2 regions of the Burkholderia sp. Ac-20353 genome follow, and region 2 is predicted to be linked to the other one. Evidence: riboswitches for the same ligand, from Rfam matches in the RefSeq annotation. Region 2 holds a riboswitch; the other holds the start of a gene.
What was found. Region 2 has a riboswitch for glycine ahead of G3N94_RS05830 (hypothetical protein). Riboswitches for the same ligand answer to the same signal wherever they lie in the genome.
Positions count from the first base shown of each region.

Region 1: linked by a shared signal. The riboswitch ahead of gcvT (glycine cleavage system aminomethyltransferase GcvT) and the one ahead of G3N94_RS05830 (hypothetical protein) in region 2 are both predicted to bind glycine.

Region 1 is NZ_JAAGPL010000172.1:792-9,971, reverse strand. It holds gene G3N94_RS31720 (L-serine ammonia-lyase) at 1-1,237, opposite strand, end outside; gene G3N94_RS31715 (alginate lyase family protein) at 1,265-2,407, opposite strand; gene gcvP (aminomethyl-transferring glycine dehydrogenase) at 2,558-5,485, opposite strand; gene gcvH (glycine cleavage system protein GcvH) at 5,644-6,024, opposite strand; gene gcvT (glycine cleavage system aminomethyltransferase GcvT) at 6,128-7,246, opposite strand; glycine riboswitch at 7,331-7,464, opposite strand; glycine riboswitch at 7,496-7,599, opposite strand; gene G3N94_RS31695 (hypothetical protein) at 7,717-8,094, opposite strand; gene G3N94_RS31690 (oxidoreductase) at 8,224-9,180, opposite strand, start outside.
Region 2 is NZ_JAAGPL010000012.1:36,389-46,598, forward strand. It holds gene G3N94_RS05805 (ABC transporter ATP-binding protein) at 1-200, opposite strand, end outside; gene G3N94_RS05810 (ABC transporter ATP-binding protein) at 221-1,390, opposite strand; gene G3N94_RS05815 (branched-chain amino acid ABC transporter permease) at 1,409-2,359, opposite strand; gene G3N94_RS05820 (branched-chain amino acid ABC transporter substrate-binding protein) at 2,659-3,756, opposite strand; gene G3N94_RS05825 (low specificity L-threonine aldolase) at 4,452-5,504, opposite strand; gene G3N94_RS05830 (hypothetical protein) at 5,698-5,928, opposite strand; glycine riboswitch at 6,078-6,167, opposite strand; gene G3N94_RS05835 (alkene reductase) at 6,635-7,759, opposite strand; gene G3N94_RS05840 (LysR family transcriptional regulator) at 8,281-9,192, opposite strand; gene G3N94_RS05845 (LLM class oxidoreductase) at 9,320-10,210, opposite strand, start outside.

The sequences.
Region 1 (9,180 bases), on a different contig from region 2:
TGACGGCCTTCACCGATGCCATCGCGTTGCGCTCGATGCACGGGATCTGCACCATCCCGCCGACCGGGTCGCAGGTGAGTCCGAGGTTGTGCTCCATGCCGATCTCGGCCGCGTTCTCGACCTGGCGCGGCGTGCCGCCGAGCACCGCGGCGAGCGCGCCCGCCGCCATCGAGCACGCGACCCCGACTTCACCCTGGCAGCCGACTTCCGCGCCGGAGATCGACGCGTTGAGCTTGTACAGGATGCCGATTGCGGCGGCCGTCAGCAGGAAGTCGATCACGCCCTGTTCGTTCGCGCCCGGCGTGAAGCGCGTGTAGTAATGCAGCACGGCCGGGATGATGCCGGCTGCACCGTTGGTCGGCGCGGTGACGACGCGCCCGCCGGCCGCGTTTTCCTCGTTGACCGCGATCGCGTACAGGTTGATCCAGTCGATCATCGACAGCGGATCCTGCAGCGCGCGCTCCGGGCTGCCCGTCAGCGTGCGGTACAACTGCGGCGCGCGGCGCTTGACCTGGAACGGGCCGGGCAGGTTGCCGTCGGCGTCCGGGTTGCCGATCCCGCAGCCGCGCGACACGCACGACTGCATCACGCTCCAGATCTTCAGCAGGCCGTCGCGCGTCTCTTCCTCGGTGTGCCACGCGCGCTCGTTTTCCCACATCAGCTGCGCGATCGACTTGCCGGTCTTTTCGGTCAGCGCGAGCAGTTCCGCCGCGTTGGTGAACGGATGGGTCATCTGTTCGGCCGCGCTCAGCACCTTCGTGTTCGGCGCGCCGGCCGTCACGACGAAGCCGCCGCCGACCGACAGGTAGGTGCGCTCGACCAGCACCGCGCCGCTCGCGTCGGTCGCGCGCAGCTTCATCCCGTTCGGATGCTCGGGCAGTGCCTGGCGGTAGAACGCGATGTGCTCCTTGAGGACGAACGGAACCGGATGCTTGCCGAGCAGCGCGAGCGTCTTCGACGTGCGCACGGCTTCGAGGCGGGCGGCGATCGTTTCGGGATCGACGGTGTCGGGTGCGTCGCCAAGCAGGCCGAGCATCACGCCGCGGTCGGTGCCGTGGCCCTTGCCGGTCGCGCCGAGCGAGCCATACAGCTCGACTTTCACGTTCGCGGTCGCGTCGAGCTGCCCGTCGCGCTCGAGGCCCTGGACGAACATCAGCGCGGCGCGCATCGGGCCGACCGTGTGCGAACTGGACGGGCCGATGCCGATCTTGAAGAGGTCAAACACGCTGACTGCCATTTTGATTCCTGCCTTACTGTAGAAATTCTAGCGCGCCTGCAGCGGCAAGCACGCGGCTAGCCATGCGGGCGGCGTCGGGGAAAGCTGCTGCGCGACGCGGGCGTAGCGCCCGTCGAGCCGCGCGGCCAGATGAAAGAGTTCGGTGGCGTTTTTCGGGTCCCACTGCCCCGTGTAGCCCGGAATGCCGGCTTCGCGCCGCTTCGCGTCGAACGCGACCGGCGAATGCACGAATTCCTCATGCGTTTTCTCGCCGCGCGCATACGGCGCGAGCCAGTCGAGCGCGGCTGCGAGCGTCGCACCGTTCGAGCCCTTTTCGCGCAGCCAGTTGCGGTTGAAGCGGCGCGCGGCGAGCGCGGCGGTCACGAGCGGCTGCAGGTCGTACACCGCGTAGTGCAGCGCATCGCGCTCCGTGAAATCGTAGGTCGTGCCGTCCGCGGCGATGTTGTCGGCGAGATGCTCGACGAACAGGCGCTGCGCGGCGTTCATCATCTTGCGATCGCCGAGCGTGAACGCGGACAGCGCGATCAGCTTGATCCGGTGGCTCTGCCAGTTGTTGCGCCAGGTGCCCGCGAGCGGGCGCTTCTGCGCGTCGATCTGCGCGACGTAGCCGGCGCCGAGCTTCGCGATGAACGCCGACGCGGCGTTGCGGGTCTTCACCGGCAGCGCGCTCGCGGTCATGTCGTAGGCCAGGATCAGGCTGTCGAAACGGGTCTCGTCGATCGGGTTGAAGCCCGGCTGGTAGGTCACGACCCACGCGGACAGGAAGCGGTCGACGAACTGCAGGTAGCGCGGATCGTTGGTCACGCGCCACGCGAGCGCCGCGTCGCGCATCAGGTCCATGTCCTTCATCGCGGCGACGCTCTGGTCGTAGATGCCTTCGTGCGGCAGCGTGCCTTCGGTGTGCACGCGCGGCAGCGCCTTCGGCTGCTCGCCGAGATGCGCGTCGACGCCACGGATCAGCGCCTGTATGCCCGGCTCGGCCTGGGTCGTCTCGCTCGACTGCAGCGCGGGCGCCGCGCAAAAATTCATCGCGGCGCGCGCCGTGCCCGCCGTGCCGAGACCGGCAGCGGCGATCGACAGCGACGCGACGAGCGTCGGCACGAACGCGCGGGCGCGTGTGCGCCGCCGCATGGGCCATGATTCGCGTCCCGGAAACATCGTACGCACCATGCAGAACTCCTTCATTGGCTGGATCGCGTGTGATGTTAGCCGGATTGACGGACGAACGTGAGCCGGTTCACCCGACGCATGCAAAAACCGCACGCAACGCGGGTTGCGTGCGGTGCGGTGCACCATCGGGCGGCTCCGGCTCGGCCTGCGTTACGCGTATTCCGACATCGGCACGCACGAGCAGAACAGGTTGCGGTCGCCATAGGCGTTGTCCGCGCGGCCGACGGGCGGCCAGTACTTGTTCGTGCCGAGCGATGCGACCGGGTACGCAGCCTGCTCGCGCGAGTACGCGTGCGGCCATTCGTTCGCGGTGACCACGGCCGCCGTGTGCGGTGCGTGACGCAGCGGGTTGTCCTCGCGGTCGGCGCGGCCTTCCTCGACCGCGCGGATTTCGTCGCGGATCGCGATCATCGCGGCGATGAAGCGGTCGAGCTCTTCCTGCGATTCCGATTCGGTCGGCTCGACCATCAGCGTGCCCGGCACCGGGAAGCTCATCGTCGGCGCGTGGAAGCCGTAGTCCATCAGACGCTTCGCGACGTCGTCGACGCTGATGCCGCTCGAATCCTTGATCGGACGCAGGTCGAGAATGCACTCGTGCGCGACCAGCCCGCCCGGGCCCGAATACAGCACCGGGTAGTGCGGCGCGAGGCGCTTCGCGATGTAGTTCGCATTGAGGATCGCGGTTTCCGTCGCGGCGGTCAGGTTCTTCGCGCCCATCATCGCGATGTACATCCACGAGATCGGCAGGATCGATGCCGAGCCGTACGGCGCGGCCGACACCGAGCCGATGCCTTCCTCGCCGCGCGTGTAGCCGGTCGAGCGCTGGTTCGGCAGGAACTTCGCGAGGTGCGCGCCGACCGCGACCGGGCCGACGCCCGGGCCGCCGCCGCCGTGCGGGATGCAGAAGGTCTTGTGCAGGTTCAGGTGGGACACGTCGCCGCCGAACTGGCCGGGCGCGGTCAGGCCGACCATCGCGTTCATGTTCGCGCCGTCGACATACACCTGGCCGCCGTGCGCATGCACGATCTCGCAGATCTCGCGCACGTTCTGCTCGAACACGCCGTGCGTCGACGGATACGTGATCATGATCGCCGCGAGGTCGTTCGCATGCTCGTCGGCCTTCGCCTTCAGGTCGGCGATGTCGACGTTGCCCTGCGCGTCGCACGCGACGACGACGACCTTCATGCCGGCCATGTGTGCCGATGCCGGGTTCGTGCCGTGCGCGGATGCCGGGATCAGGCACACGTCGCGGTGGCTTTCGCCGCGCGATGCGTGGTATGCGTGGATGATCAAGAGGCCCGCGTACTCGCCCTGCGAGCCCGCGTTCGGCTGCAGCGACACGGCTGCGTAGCCGGTTGCCGCGACGAGCATCTGCTCGAGCTGGTCGATCATCTCGCGGTAGCCGACCGTCTGCTCGGCCGGCGCGAACGGGTGGATCCGGCCGAATTCGGGCCACGTGACGGGCAGCATTTCCGACGTCGCGTTCAGCTTCATCGTGCACGAGCCGAGCGGGATCATCGAGCGGTCGAGCGCGAGATCCTTGTCCGACAGGCTGCGCAGGTAGCGCAGCATTTCCGTTTCCGAATGGTGGCGGTTGAACACGTGGTGCGTCAGGTACGCGCTCGTCCGTTCGAGGCCGGCCGGCAGCGCGGCGACGCCGGCGAGGCCTGCGTCCAGTGCGTCGACATCCGGCGCGGTGCCGCCGGCGGCCTGCGCGAACACAGCGAGCAGGGCGGCGAGGTCGCCGCGGGTCGTCGTCTCGTCGACCGACACGCCGACCTGCGTGGCGCTCACGCGGCGCAGGTTGATGCGCTTCGCTTGGGCAAATTCGTGGACTTGCGCGGTGCGCGCGCCGGTATCGATCGTCAGCGTGTCGAAGAACGTGTCGTTGACGGTCGCGAAGCCGAGCTGCTTCACGCCGGCCGCGACGAGCGCCGCGATGCGGTTCACGCGCAGCGCGATCGTCTTCAGGCCGTGCGGGCCGTGATAGACCGCGTACATGCTCGCCATGATCGCGAGCAGCGCCTGCGCGGTACACACGTTCGACGTCGCCTTCTCGCGGCGGATGTGCTGTTCGCGTGTTTGCAGCGCGAGGCGCAGCGCGGGCTTGCCCTGCGCGTCGACGGTCACGCCGACGAGGCGGCCCGGCATCTGGCGCTTGAATTCGTCGCGCACGGCCATGTAGGCGGCGTGCGGGCCGCCGAAGCCCATCGGCACGCCGAAGCGCTGCGTGTTGCCGACCGCGACGTCCGCGCCCCATTCGCCGGGCGGCGTCAGCACGGTCAGCGCGAGGATGTCGGCCGCGACGACCACGTGGCCGCCGGCGGCGTGGATCGCTTCGGTGAGCGCGCGGTAGTCGCGCACGTCGCCGTTCACGCCCGGGTATTGCAGCAGCACGCCGAACGCGTTCGACTGCGCGGCGTCGGCGGCGGGGCCCGTCTTGACCTCGATGCCGACCGGCAGCGCGCGGGTGCGGATCACTTCGAGCGTCTGCGGCAGCACGTCGTCGGCGACGTAGAAGATGTTCGTCTTCGGCTTGCCGACGCGCTGCAGCAGCGTCATCGCCTCGGCCGCGGCAGTCGCCTCGTCGAGCAGCGACGCGTTCGAGATCGCGAGGCCCGTCAGGTCGGCGACCATCTGCTGGAAGTTCAGGAGCGCCTCGAGGCGGCCCTGGGAAATTTCAGGCTGGTACGGCGTATAGGCCGTGTACCACGCCGGGTTTTCGAGCACGTTACGCAGGATCACTGCCGGGGTGTGCGAGTCGTAGTAGCCCTGGCCGATGTACGAGCGGAACACCTGGTTCTTGTCCGCGAGCTCGCGCAGCGCGGCGAGCGCTTCGGCTTCGCTCTTCGGTTGCGCGAACGGGCCGAGCGGCAGCGTTTCCGCGCGGCGGATCGATGCGGGAATCACGGCGTCGATCAGCGCGGCGCGCGACGCGAAGCCGAGCGTGTCGAGCATCGCCTGCTGGCTGGCGGCGTCGGGGCCGATATGGCGTTCAGCGAACGCGTCGTGCGTTTCGAGCGCGGCGAGCGAGAGGGGCGTGCGGTTCATCAGGCGGTCCGGGTGTTCGAGCTTCATGGTGGTCCTGGGTCGACCAGGGTTAGCGCTTCAGCGCTTGCTCTGATCTCATGCTGTGCGGTCGACCCGAGCCAGCGCTTCAACACTGACTCGGGCCTCACGCGGGGCTGGGCCCGTGCTGCCGGGCCGGCGCGCCGCGCGATTTGTAAAGGGTTGGCTTAGCCGACCAGCTTTTCGTAAGCGGCTGCGTCGAGCAGGCTGTCGGTCGATGCGCCGGCCGCGAGCTTGATCTTGAACAGCCACGTGCCGTACGCGTCGCCGTTCACGTCTTCCGGCGCATCGGCCGCGTCCGTGTTGATCGCGACCACTTCGCCGGTCACCGGCGAGTAGATGTCCGACGCGGCTTTCACCGATTCGACGACGCCGATGGCGTCGCCTGCCTTCACCTGCGAGCCGACCTTCGGCAGTTCGAGGAAGACGATGTCGCCGAGCGTGCTCTGCGCGTGATCGGTGATGCCGATCGCCACCGTGCCGTCGGCTTCGGCGCGGATCCACTCATGTTCGTCGGTGTACTTCAGATCGGCCGGGACGTTGCTCATCGGATGCTCCTGAATAGAAAGGGTGTGATTCTTCGTTCTGGCGCACCGTGGCGGTGCGCCGGGTGTGGTTCGCCGGGCGCCATGCCGCCCGGCCCCAGGCACGTTACGCAGCGAGGACCTTGCCGTTGCGCACGAACGGCAGTTTTACCACGCGCGCCGGAAGTTGCTTGTCGCGAATCTGCACTTGCACGATGTCGCCGATCTGCACGGCCGCCGGCACGCGCGCGAACGCGATCGATTCCTGCATCGACGGGGAGAAGGTGCCGCTCGTGATCTCGCCGTCGCCGTGCGGCGTGACGACCTTCTGGTGTGCGCGCAGCACGCCGCCCGCCTTGCCGTTTTCCTTCTGCAGGATCAGGCCGACGAACGCGGCGCGCGAGCCGTCGCGCTCGAGCACGTCGCGGCCGATGAACGCGCGCGGCGTCGCCAGGTCGACCGTCCACGCGAGGCCCGCGTCGAGCGGCGACACGGTGTCGTCCATGTCCTGGCCGTACAGGTTCATGCCGGCCTCGAGGCGCAGCGTGTCGCGCGCGCCGAGCCCGCACGGGCGCACGCCGTTTTGCTGCAGTGCGTTCCACAGCGCTTCGACATGCGCGGCCGGGACGATCACTTCGAAACCGTCTTCGCCGGTGTAGCCGGTGCGTGCGACGGTCAGATCGCCGAACGGCGTGCCCGCGACCTGCGCGGCATTGAACGGCTTCAGCTCGCTCGTCGCGGCGCGCGCGGAGGGAATCGTCGTCCAGGCTTTTTCACGGGCATTCGGGCCCTGCACCGCGACGATCGCGAAATCGCGGCGCGGCGTGATCGTGACGCCGTAGCCGTCCTGTTCGTTGAGCTGGTTGAACCACGCGATGTCCTTCTCCGCGGTGCCGGCGTTGACGACGACACGGAAGAAATCCTCGGTGAAGTAATAGACGATCAGGTCGTCGATGACGCCGCCCTGCGGATTGAGCAGGCACGAGTAGAGTGCCTTGCCGGGCGTCTTGAGCTTGCCGACGTTGTTCGCGATCGCGTGCTCGAAGAACGCGCGCACGCGGCTGCCGGTGAAATCGACGACGCACATGTGCGACACGTCGAACATGCCGGCGTCGGTGCGCACGGCCTGGTGTTCTTCGATTTGCGAGCCGTAGTTGACGGGCATGTCCCAGCCGCCGAAATCGACCATGCGGGCGTTGAGCGCACGGTGTGCGGCGTTGAGCGGGGTATGTTTGAGTGCAGTCATCGAGGCCTTAGGCAAGGCGCTTGCGCGCGGGACAATACGGCGATGTGCCGACCGCCGCGGCAATGAGCCTGCGGGCGGTCATGTATATGCCCCTCTGTCCTCGATACCTGAGAGATTGCGCCGCGGGCCAGGCCCTGCGAACGCGCGCCCCTTCGGTGGGCAGCCTGCCCGCGCTGCATTCGCGCAACGGGCTACTGCCGCTCTCCAGAGTGCGAAGATCACGGCCTGCGACGTGCGCAGGCGGGATGCTTCGACGCGGCCGGTCCTTTTGCCTGAGAGTTTGCGGGTGTGCCCCTTCGGCGGCGCGACCAGCGTTGCTGCAACGCCGTCACGCGCTCTCCCGACGCGTGCGGGCGACTGTACGCGAGCCCGGAAGCCTTGTCAATTTGGGCAAATCAATGTCGCTTCGGTACAAGCGCAATACAAGCGGCGGCTGCGCGCCGCCGCCGTTTTCCCGGCTCGCGCCGGTGTCACTCGCCGATCGCGCGTGCCGCGGTGTCGAGTTCCTGGTTCAGCACGCGCTGCTCGTCGCCCGACAGGCCGCCGCCGTGCTGCGCGCCCATGTCGTTCGATTCCTGGCGGATCACGTCGAGGCGGTGATGGAGCTGCGCGCCATACGGCGGCGGGTAGTAGCCGCCGTTGACGCGCGCGTCGACCCGGCGGTGCAGGTTGTCGATCCGGCCCTGGATCTGCTGCATGCGCTCGTAGCCGACGACTTGCGGATTCACTTGCGGCGCGGGTGCGGGGCGCGGCGGCGCCGGACGAGCTTGCTGCGGCGGCGCGACGATACACGCCGCGAGCGAGGAAACCAGGGCGCAGCACACTGCTGCGCGAATCAACCGTTGCATCACATTCTCCTGCGGTTTGGTGTCGGATCGACTTTTTTGAAAAACGCGTCAGACACGGGTATCGCTGACTTTCGTTCCCGCGCCATTTGTAACGGATTGTTCTGACGGCATCGAGCGGGGCAGGCCGGCTCAGATCGTCTTGCGCACGAACGGCAGGCGGCGGCCTTCGTGCTCGCTTTGCGCGGCGAGCTCGATGATCGTCATCACGTCGACCGCGTCCTGCGGGGTGACCGGGAACGGCGCGCCGTCATGGATCGACGCGGCGAGCGCGCGGTAGAACTCCGCGTACTGGCCGTCGAGCGTCGGCACCGGCCGCTCGGTCTCGACGTCGCCGTCGAGCACGCGCAGCACGCCGGGCGGATTGCCGCCGCCGAATTCGACGTGGTCGGGCGTGAGGCCCGCCTTCAGCTGGTCTTCCTGCGTGTCGAGCCCGAACTTCTGGTAGCTGCCGCGGGTGCCGTGCAGCGTAAAGCGCGGCGGCTCGATCGCCGACAGTGCGCTCGCATGCAGCGCGACGTCCTTGTCCGGGTAGCCGAGCTGCAGATGCACGAAATCGGGCGCCGAACCGTTGTCGCGGCGGACCTTGACCGTCGCGTTCACCGTTTCCGGGAGACCGAACAGCGCGAGCGCCTGGTCGATCAGGTGCGGGCCGAGATCGAGCAGCAGGCCGCCGCCGCGCGCGGCTTCCTCGCGCCAGCGGGTGCGCAGTTGCGGCCGGAAGCGGTCGAAGTGCGACTCGACGTAGGTGATGCGGCCGAGCTCGCCGGAGTCGACCACGCGGCGCACGGTGAGGAAATCGCCGTCCCAGCGGCGGTTGTGGAACGGCGCGAACACGCGGCTGCGCGCATTCGCGAGCCGCGCGAGCGCGAGCGCCTCGTCGGACGTGAGCGTCACGGGCTTGTCGACGACGACATGGCGGCCCGCGTCGAGCACCTGGCGCGCGAGCGGGAAGTGCGTGTCGTTCGGCGTGGCGATCACCACGCACTCGATGTCGTCGAGCCTCAGCAGCGTGTCGAGATCGGCCACGACGCGAGCGTCCGGATACGCGGCCTGCGCACGATCCGGCTGGCCGGTGGCGATGGCGAC
Region 2 (10,210 bases):
CCGTCGAGCTTGAATTCGCCCGAATCGGGCGTGTAGAGGCCCGTGATCACATTGAAGAACGTCGTCTTGCCGGCGCCGTTCGGGCCGATCAGCCCGTAGATCTCGCCTTCCTTGATCTCGAGGCCGACGTCGGACAGCGCCTGCAGGCCGCCGAAACGTTTGTTGACGCCCTTCACGGACAGTCGGATTGGATTGCTCATGTGTGTATTCTCCCCCGTCCTTATGCGCGCACCGGCTTCCTGACGTCGCGCTTCGCCAGTTTCGCGATCTTGTCCTCATGCTTCGGCGCCGGCCACAGGCCTTCCGAGCGGTACAGCATGATGATCACCATCGCGAGGCCATACAGCGCCTGGCGGATCACTTCGGTATCGACGATGTCATGACCGAACAGTGCGTGCTGCAGTGGGCTCATCGTCGAGCGCAGGAATTCCGGGAAGATTGCGAGCAGCACCGCACCCAGGATCACGCCCGGGATATGGCCCATGCCGCCCAGCACCACGCAGGCGAGCACCACGATCGATTCCCAGAACGTGAACGATTCCGGCGACACGAAGCCCTGGAACGAGCCGAACATCGCGCCCGACAGGCCGCCGAACGACGCGCCCATTGCGAACGCAAGTAGCTTCACGTTGCGGGTGTTGATGCCCATCGCCTTCGCCGCGATCTCGTCCTCGCGGATCGCCGCCCATGCGCGGCCGATGCGCGAGTGCTGCAGGCGCGTACAGGTCCAGATCACCAGCAGTGCGCACAGCACGAACAGGTAGTAGTACATGTAGACCGACGGCAGCTGGATGCCGAACAGCGAGTGCGTCTGCGCGAGGCTGAAGTCGCCGACGTGCACCGGATCGATCCCCGTGATCCCCTTCGGGCCGTTCGTGATGTTCACCGGACGGTCGAGGTTGTTCATGAAGATCCGCACGATCTCACCGAAGCCGAGCGTGACGATCGCGAGGTAGTCGCCGCGCAGCCGCAGCGTCGGCGCGCCGAGCAGGATCCCGAAGATCGCGGCGATCGCCATCGCGATCGGCACGATGATCAGGAACGGCACATGCAACCCGCCGGGCGCGAGGTTCGCGATCCACTCGAACTGCGTGGTCAGGTGCGGCGAGCTCAACAACGCTGCCGTGTATGCGCCCACCGCGTAGAACGCAATGTAGCCGAGGTCGAGCAGGCCGGCGAAGCCGACCACCACATTCAGGCCCAGCGCGAGCATCACGTACAGCATCGCGAAGTCGAGCACGCGGACCCAGTAGTTGCCGCCTGCTGCGCCGATGATGATCGGCGCGGCAATCACGAACGCCGCGGTCAGGATGCCGATGGTGACGGTCTTCGCGGTGTTGCGTTCTTCGACGAGCGTCGTCGAGGTTTCGATCGGTTGAATGGATGTCATGTTCTTGCTCCCCTTCCGTTACGCGCGATCCGCGACACGTTCGCCCAGCAGGCCCGACGGACGGAACACCAGCACGATGATCAGCACGATAAAGGCGAACACGTCCTGGTAGTTACTGCCAAATACGCCGCCCGTGAGATTGCCGATGTAGCCGGCACCGAGCTGCTCGATCAGGCCGAGGATCATTCCGCCAACCATTGCGCCGCCTAGGTTGCCGATACCGCCCAGCACCGCGGCCGTGAATGCCTTCAACCCGGGAATGAAGCCCATGTAGAAGTGCACGTTGCCGTATTCGGACGCGATCATCACACCGGCCAGCGCGGCGAGCGCCGAGCCGATCATGAACGTCGCCGAGATCACGAAGTTCGGGTTCACGCCCATCAGGCTCGCATTGTTCGGGTTCTCCGCGATCGCACGCATTGCGCGTCCCAGTTTGGTCTTGTGCACGAGCAACAGCAGGCCGCCCATCACGATGAACGCCACCGCGATGATCACGATTTCGGTCGCCGAGATCACGGCGCCCGACGTCGTGTCGGTCGCCTTGATCACGTTGATCGGGTCGGTCGGCAGCAATTGCGGAAACGGCAGTGGGTTGCGCGACCAGATGATCATCGCAGCCGTCTGCAGCAAGATAGATACACCGAGTGCGGTGATCAGAGGCGCGAGACGCGGCGCGCGGCGCAGCGGCCGATATGCGACCCGCTCGATCGTGAAGCCGACAAACGCACAGACGACCGCGGCGATGCCCAAACCGATCGTCAGCGTCGCAACGTTGCCCAGTTCAGGAAAATGATTTTGCAGCACGGTGATGGCCGACAGCGCGACCATCGCGCCGATCATCATCACGTCGGCATGCGCAAAGTTGACGATGCCTAGAATGCCGTAAACCATCGTGTAGCCCAATGCGATGATGGCGTACACACTGCCCAGCACCAGGCCATTTAGCAATTGCTGAATGAGAATGTCCATAGCTCAATCCGAGAAGTCTCTCTACCTCGTCACGAATCCAGGCGGAGCACGACAACTTATTCATGCCCAATCGCCTTTCTTGAAAATAAGCAGCAGCAAGCCGTGCGTTCAACGCGGTCGAGTAGCACTGATACATTACTGAAGCGAAAATTGATACGCGAACTACATCCCGATATCGACAATTCACCGCTGATATGTTCGAATTCCAATCACCACCGACGCACGACAAGAGCGAGCATGCGACCGGTGCGCTCGCATCACCCGCACGCACACCGGTCCGGCTCTGTGACGCGACAGTGTCAATACTTCACGGTGTCGAGCAACATCTGCTTCCCGTCGACATATTTGTAGAGCGAAATGACGCCCTGACGCAGATCGCCCCTCGAATCGAAACGAATGTCACCCAGCACGCCCTGGTAGTTGGTGGATGGCATCGCGGCAAGAATCTTGTCAGGTGCAGTCGACTGTGCTCGCTTCATCGCATCCGCGATCACATACACAGCATCGTAGGTGAACGGCGCAGCGAGGACCGGTGCGTTGCCAAAACGCGCCTTGTAGCTCTGCGCAAACGACGGACCCTTCGGCATCTTTTCCAGCGGCGCACCCGCGATCGAGCAAATCACATTACTGGCGGCGTCGCCAGCAAGCTTGGCCAGATCAGAAATACATACGCCATCGCCCGCGAGAATCTTCATCGGCATGCCGAGCTGCCTCGCTTGTTTGGCGAACGGTCCACCGGCCGCGTCGAGGCCGCCGAACATAATGGCATCCGGCCGCTCGCCCTTGATCTTCGTGAGGATCGCGCGGAAGTCCGTCGCCTTGTCGTTGGTCGCGTCGTGAGACACGACCTTTATGCCGTTGGCCTTTGCCCCCTTCTCGAACTCGACTGCGAGGCCTTGTCCGTATGCTGTCGCGTCGTCTACGATCGCAACCGTTTTTATCTTGAGAACCTTGCTAGCGTAATCCGCCAATGACGGGCCCTGCCGGGCGTCAGTCGCAACCAGGCGATACGTAGTCTTGAAGCCCTGCTGAGTATATGCAGGGTTAGTGGCGGTCGGCGCGATCTGAACAATCCCGGCGTCACTGTAGATCTTCGATGCAGGAATCGTGGTACCAGAATTCAAGTGGCCAATCACGGCAACGATCTTCGCGTCGGTAAGCTTTTGCGCAACCTGAGTCGCCTGACGCGGGTCTCCAGCATCGTCCTCCGCGTCCAGTACAAGCTTGACCTTCTGACCTCGAATCAACAGGCCTGCTGCGTTGATTTGGTCAACGGCCAGTTGGGCACCGTTCTGCAAATCCTTGCCCTGATAGGCAGCCTGCCCTGTCAAAGGAGCCGCCACGCCAATCTTGACAGTATCGTCGGCATGCGCAATTCCAGCGCACACCGTGACCATTGCCCCAACAAATCCTACAGTCGCCAAGCTGCGACCAAGCTTCTCGCTCTTGCCCATTTTCACCACCTCACGAAATGTTGCGGTTTGACCAACAAGCAGTTACGCACTTCAATCGTCGATCCATGTATCGCATCCATCGGTTGCCGCAACGTTCTCACGTGCTTCCTCGACAATCCGGAGCGCCGCCTATTGAAATAACCGTGATCTACATACGACCCGCATCGTTCTGACGCGCGATCGAGTCTCCTCCTCTGGCCATCATTGAGATGCTTCCGGTTCGTCATCTCATATGCAAATCCTCCTTAAGGACAAACATCGAAGCGAAGCTCATTTGAATCTGACATCAGATAATTTTTCAGTACTACTTATTTGACCTTCCACACCAATCTCATCTCGACCAGCCTATAACTGTTCTCATTCTCTACAAGATCCAGATCACGCACGGCGCCAAACGGATATACATATGTACGCCATTTTCCTATCCCCCGATAGAACCTGGGTCATCCGAAGCGCAGACACGAGTCCGCTGGAATTGAGGCTCCGCAGTCTGCATTCGGTTGAGCGCCGCACCTTTCTCAGGACGTACAACCAACCGAATTATTGAGGGCGGGGGGCGCCTTGCTGTTCATCGCCCCTCCGGCCCGGGTGTTGTGGAATGCTTCGCCCACTGTCATCCGAGCGATGGTTTTCCCGCATCAGGTAGAAGCGCATTTCAAATGCGAAAGGAGACAATCGATGTCCTCGCTCGTGGTCGCGAATGACGTCACGAACCGGACCACATTCGGCCCCCATCGATCATGAATGAACTCGACCCCTTCCCGCAGTAGCGACTCGATGACCGAGGCTGGCAAACGGCAGAAGACAATGTTTGCACCACTGCCGCCCAAAATCTCGACGTCCATTTCTCTTAGACCGAGGCCCAGACGATGCGCCATGTCATTCGCGTTTCGAGCGTTACGCAGCCAGAGATCGTCCGCCAGGTAGGCATCCATCTGAGCCGACAGAAAGCGCATCTTCGAGAAGAGATGACCGCCTCTCTTGCGACGGCAAGCAACCTCCGGCGCGAGTGCCCGGTTGAACAAAACGATAGCTTCGGCAGCAAGAACGCCGTTCTTTGTCGCGCCGAACGACAAGGCATCTACGCCCGCTTTCCACGTCAGTTCTGCGGGCGAGCAGCCGAGCGAAACAAGCGCGTTAGCGAATCGCGAGCCGTCCATGTGAAACTTCAAATCTGACTCGCGACAGACCTGACCGAGCGCTCCGATTTCCTCTCGTGTGTATACGCTGCCCACTTCCGTTGCTTGCGTGATACTCAGGCAAGACGGCTTCATCGTGTGGATGTCGCCCGCTATGAAGCGGGCCGCTTCGCGAAATTTGGCTACTTCTATTTTGCCGAGAGGCCCATCAACGAGAGCAAGCTTTGCGCCATGGGTGTAAAACTCCGGGGCCCCACATTCGTCGGTATTGATGTGGCTTTCTGGATGACAAAACACCTTTCCCCACGGTGGTGTCATCGCGCTCAGACTTATCGCATTCGCGGCAGTGCCGGTCGACACCAAAAAGACGTCAACTTGTCGCTCGAAGATCTCGCTGAATCGACTCACGACACGAGCGGTATAGTCATCGCCTCCGTATGGATTCGCTTGCCCGGAGTTGCATGCAAGAATCGCGTCGATCACTTCTGGCGACGCACCTGCGACATTGTCACTCTTGAAGTTCAACGCCGGAGAACGCTTGGTAACTTTCATGTCAACTTCCTTACGTCGTTTCGTCATCGTGCCTGGTTGATGCTTCCAGTTTCCGAGGCCACCGCCCGTTTGATCAGATGGTCTGCTTTTTGGCCACAAACACCGCATCGAATGTGATCGCACGCAGACGGCGATTCAGGCGAACGAATTCGGCGATCGATCCAATTTTTCAGAGCCTGCGCCAAAGGTTCAGTCAAGGCGATGCGTTATGCGCGAACACCCGCCTGACGCAATTCAGTAATGCAAAGCGCCTGTTCATTAGCTCCGCGTCGAGCTCGGGCAAGTGTTCTTCGTGAGGAGAGGACATTTTCATCACGGCAAAACGACGACGCGCCCTGGTTTTGAACAGGATGCGTTGCCAGGCGGAAGCGTCCGTGATGGCGACGCCCATGCCTTCAGCACCGATTCTGGCGATTCCCGACATGACATGGTCCAGACAAATGTTGAGCACCGTCGACTATTGGAGTCGACACGGATGCCCCATCTGTCCATGTACCTGAGAGTTTCGCTCGCACACCGATGACGGTGACGGCTCCCCTTCGGTGGGCGCACGAAGCGCCACTCTCCAGATGTTCTCGCTGCACGGTCCTTTTGCCTGAGAGTTTCCGGGGCGGTTGCTCCGTCGGCGTCGTCGAGAAGGACGATCTCTCCCGTGCTGCATTTGAAAGAACGCCTCCAACATAACGGAGTCAAAATACGCTGACAAGGTCTCACAGCACAAATATTTCGAACCTCAATGCATATGGATTCCTTACTATTTGCAAGAAGCTGCATAGCTTTTCTCGTTCCCGGAAACTTTCCATTGCGATCCGACATCCAGCACTTGATGTTGAATTTCGATGTCAGTTGCGCGACAACTTTCCGGAGGCCGCGAGATTTCTTCTGGATTTTCTTTACGCAACAAAGCGAGGCTGCCGCGGCCTCGTACATACTGAGAACCGCGACAGCCTCGCAACTGGAGGCCATCACCAATGCGCCTTCGTCCGCCGATTGAGCATCGGAAGCCGAGACGCCGGATGAGCTCGCTATTGGAGCCGAGTTTTTCTCACCACACTGAAGATTCGCGGTCCAAATCATCTTTTCACGCACTAACGGAAAAGACGCTCTGAACACGGTATTTCAGGCGACCGTCAGCGCGTGGCGTACGCGCTCTCGATGCCCGGCGTGTGCGTTGGATAGTCGACGTAACCCTTCTCGGAGCCACCGTACCAGTCCGTCAGAGCAGGCATCGCGATCGGCGAGCCGGTTTTCACACGCTCCACCAAGTCCGGATTTGCGATGAATGCACGCCCGAACGCGACCAGATCGGTCACCCCATCTTCGACAAGCGCCTTTGCCGTGTCGACGCCGATGCCGCCGTTGACAATCAGGGACCCGGAGTATGCGGGGCGGACGATATCGAGAATCTTGGGCAGATCGGGGCGATCAAACCAACCGTTGGTGTCACCGATGTGCAGATAAGCGACGCCGAAATCCTCCAGCATCTGGGCGACGTACTTGTATGTCTTGGCCGGATCCGGATCCCGTACGTTGTTGTAGGCTGCGAAAGGTGAAATCCGAACCCCGATCCGATTCAGCGGAACGACTTCAGAAACCTGCTCGAGGATTTCACGCAGGAATCGAGCTCGATTTTCGACTGAGCCACCGTAGCGATCGTCGCGCTGGTTGATCGTCGGCGACAGGAATTGATGGGGAAGGTAGCCATTAGCCGCATGAATTTCGATACCGTCGAAACCGGCTTTCATGGCATTTTCGGCGCCACGCCGATACTCCTGCACGGCCGCCTGGACCTCTTCGAGCGTCATCGCACGCGACGGCGTCGCATGAATCTTCGTGTACACGCCGTTCTGCAACTGCCCCCACACATGCAATTCATGCAGATCGTCGTTCACACCCGACGGCGACACCGGCTCCTTGCCTTCGAGCAGGGCAAACGAGCTGGCGCGACCGGTGTGCCAGAGTTGAGCAACAATGCGTCCGCCAGCGTTGTGCAGAGCATCCACGACGCGTCGCCAGCCTTCAGTTTGCTCCTGCGTATAGAGACCCGGTGAAAACTCGAACGACTTCGAGTTCGGCGTGATGTTGATCGCTTCCGAAATGATCAGCCCGGCGCTGGCACGCTGGACATAGTATTGCGCCATCAGTTCGGTCGGCACGTGGTTCTCGTCTGCACGGCAACGCGTCAACGGAGCCATGACGACTCGGTTGGGAAGGTGGATTGCGCCGAGATCAAAAGGGTCAAAAAGCGAAGCCATTCAGGTTCTCCTTGATGAAGCCGGGTGAATCAGACAGGAACCTGAAGCAGGTTCAACATGCCGACACGGAATACAAGTGATCGAACGATAAATACAGGGGCGTAACAACGCTCTCAAAATTCGCATTCCCCTGTTATCTGATAGAGACTATATGCGCTGCCTTCAGGGAGTTAAAGCAGCAAACGACAAACTGATAATTAGCAATTTTGCTAATAAAGCCGCAACCGACTCGTCGGCCCGACCCGCGAGGCGGATCTTCGTGTTTAGGTCGACGACCCTGCGTCGCCGCGGTAATTTCCGATCATCCGGCTACCGAGGCGGCCAGCATTCGGCGCGGCATCGCGAAGAGACAACGGCACGGTCATATGTTCGGGGCCCCACGCGAAGTCGAAAGTACCTGGTCCAACCCAAGGGCTTGCAACCAGAGATAGATCTTCCGACCATCACGTAAATCACGCACGATATGCATGGACCATCCGCGTGGAGGATCTGCCTGGAACAAGCGTCCAGCCAAAGAATGTTCAAGCATCCAGTGTTTCCCGGCAGGATTCGAACACATCGGCTACCCAGGATATAAAGGCGGCCAACTTGGGGGCAAGGTTGCTGCGCTGTGGATACACGACCGAAATTGGCTTTTGCGGCACCGGATACTGCGGAAGCACCTCTACCAGTTCCCCGCGGCTCAACTCGTCAGCTACCGCAAAGCGCGCAGGCTGAACCATTCCGAAGCCAGCCTTCGCCAGCTCGATATACGTATCCGAATCATTGACTTGAATGCTGCTGGTCATCCGGATCGTGGTCGGCCCTGCCTCCGTTTGAAAGTCGAACGACGGTGGTCGAACGCCCTTGCCTGACGTGTAGTACACAACCTTGTGATCATTGAGGTCATCCAAGGTTTCAGGCGTACCGGCGCGTTCCAGGTAATTGGGAGAAGCCACCGTTACGCGCTGAAACACTCCGACCTGTCGTGCGATCATCGTCGAATCGCGCAACGCACCGACGCGGATAGCGCAATCGATGCCCTCCTCGATCAAGTCCACGATCCGATCCGCCGTACCGACGATCAGATCGACCTCAGGGTACCGGTCTCGAAATTCGGCGAGCTTAGGAACGATCAGATGCCTCGCGATCGATGTCTGCATGTCGATGCGCAATGTTCCTGTCGGCCTGGCAGTCCCCAAGCGATACACGGACTCACTTTCGTCGACGGCGCTCAGAATCTTGACAGCAGATTCGTAATAAAGCCGCCCCTCCTCGGTCAGATGGAGACGTCTCGTTGTTCGATTGATAAGCCGCACGCCAAGCCGCGCCTCAAGATCCTTGACAGCCCGGGTGACGACTGGCCTGGCAAGCTGCAACCTGTCAGCAGCTTTCGCAAATCCGTTGACGTCGATGACGTGAACGAAGATCTGCATTGCCTGAAATCGGTCCATCAACTACTCCATAGGCGCTTTGGCGCCGCGGCATCACAACGCTCGAACGGACGCATTTCGCACCCGACACCCGCCCCCCCGAGCATCCAACTTCAGAGCACCTGCGCTACCTGACTCATGAGCCGGCTCAACCGAGCGACGGGAAATTCGGCAGCACGAACTCCGAAAGCTCCTGCAGAATCTCCTTGAACGGACGTCGGGAAGGCTTCGGATTGAATGCAACATGATTGACGCCGGCGCGCTGAAGCGTATCGAGATAGCCAATCAATCCGTTTCTCCCGACTCTTATCCCGGCCGGGATCGAGGTCAGCGGAAAGTTCGGGTCGCCTTCCAGCTGCAAAAACAGTCCTTCGAAAAATGGCTTGAACACACCTTCGCCGCCGACTCGCGTAACAGCGTTGAACCAGGTCTCCGTGATCAAGGAGACACGCTCAAGACCCACGTTATAGAAGAACCAGCCATCCGCATTCTTGGCGATCCAATCGACATCCTGTCTGCTCCGCCCCGTCACGAACATCGGGATCTTCCTCGCAATCGGTTTCGGGATCGTATCGACGCGACCGTTCAACGTCCCGAAGCGCGCGAAGTCACCAACGGGAAAGTCTTGCTCGGCCGCAAGACGTAACAACTCGAAAGCCTCACGAAACCGATCGCCACGAGACTCGAATTCGCCGCCCAGCCCAAACGCCGGGTACTCAACCGATCTGTCGCCGGAAGCTACACCCAGCAGCAAGCGGCCATTGGTCATGCGGTCGATCGATGCTGCCTGTTTTGCCAGAAGCAGCGGATGCCTTAAGGTAATGACTGCACTGCCAGTCCCTAGTGCAATCCTTGACGTGTTTGCGGCCAAAAAGCCCAGGTACGTAAACGGATCAAAGATCTGCCCAACGTCCCCAAACAGCGGGTCGAACGTTGGGACATCTCGCGCCCAGAGGGCGGCAAATCCCAATTCATCCGCCAACCGGGTCATGTCCGCATGGTCCGTCATCGTCGGCATTGGGCTGTCCGGATATCCCTC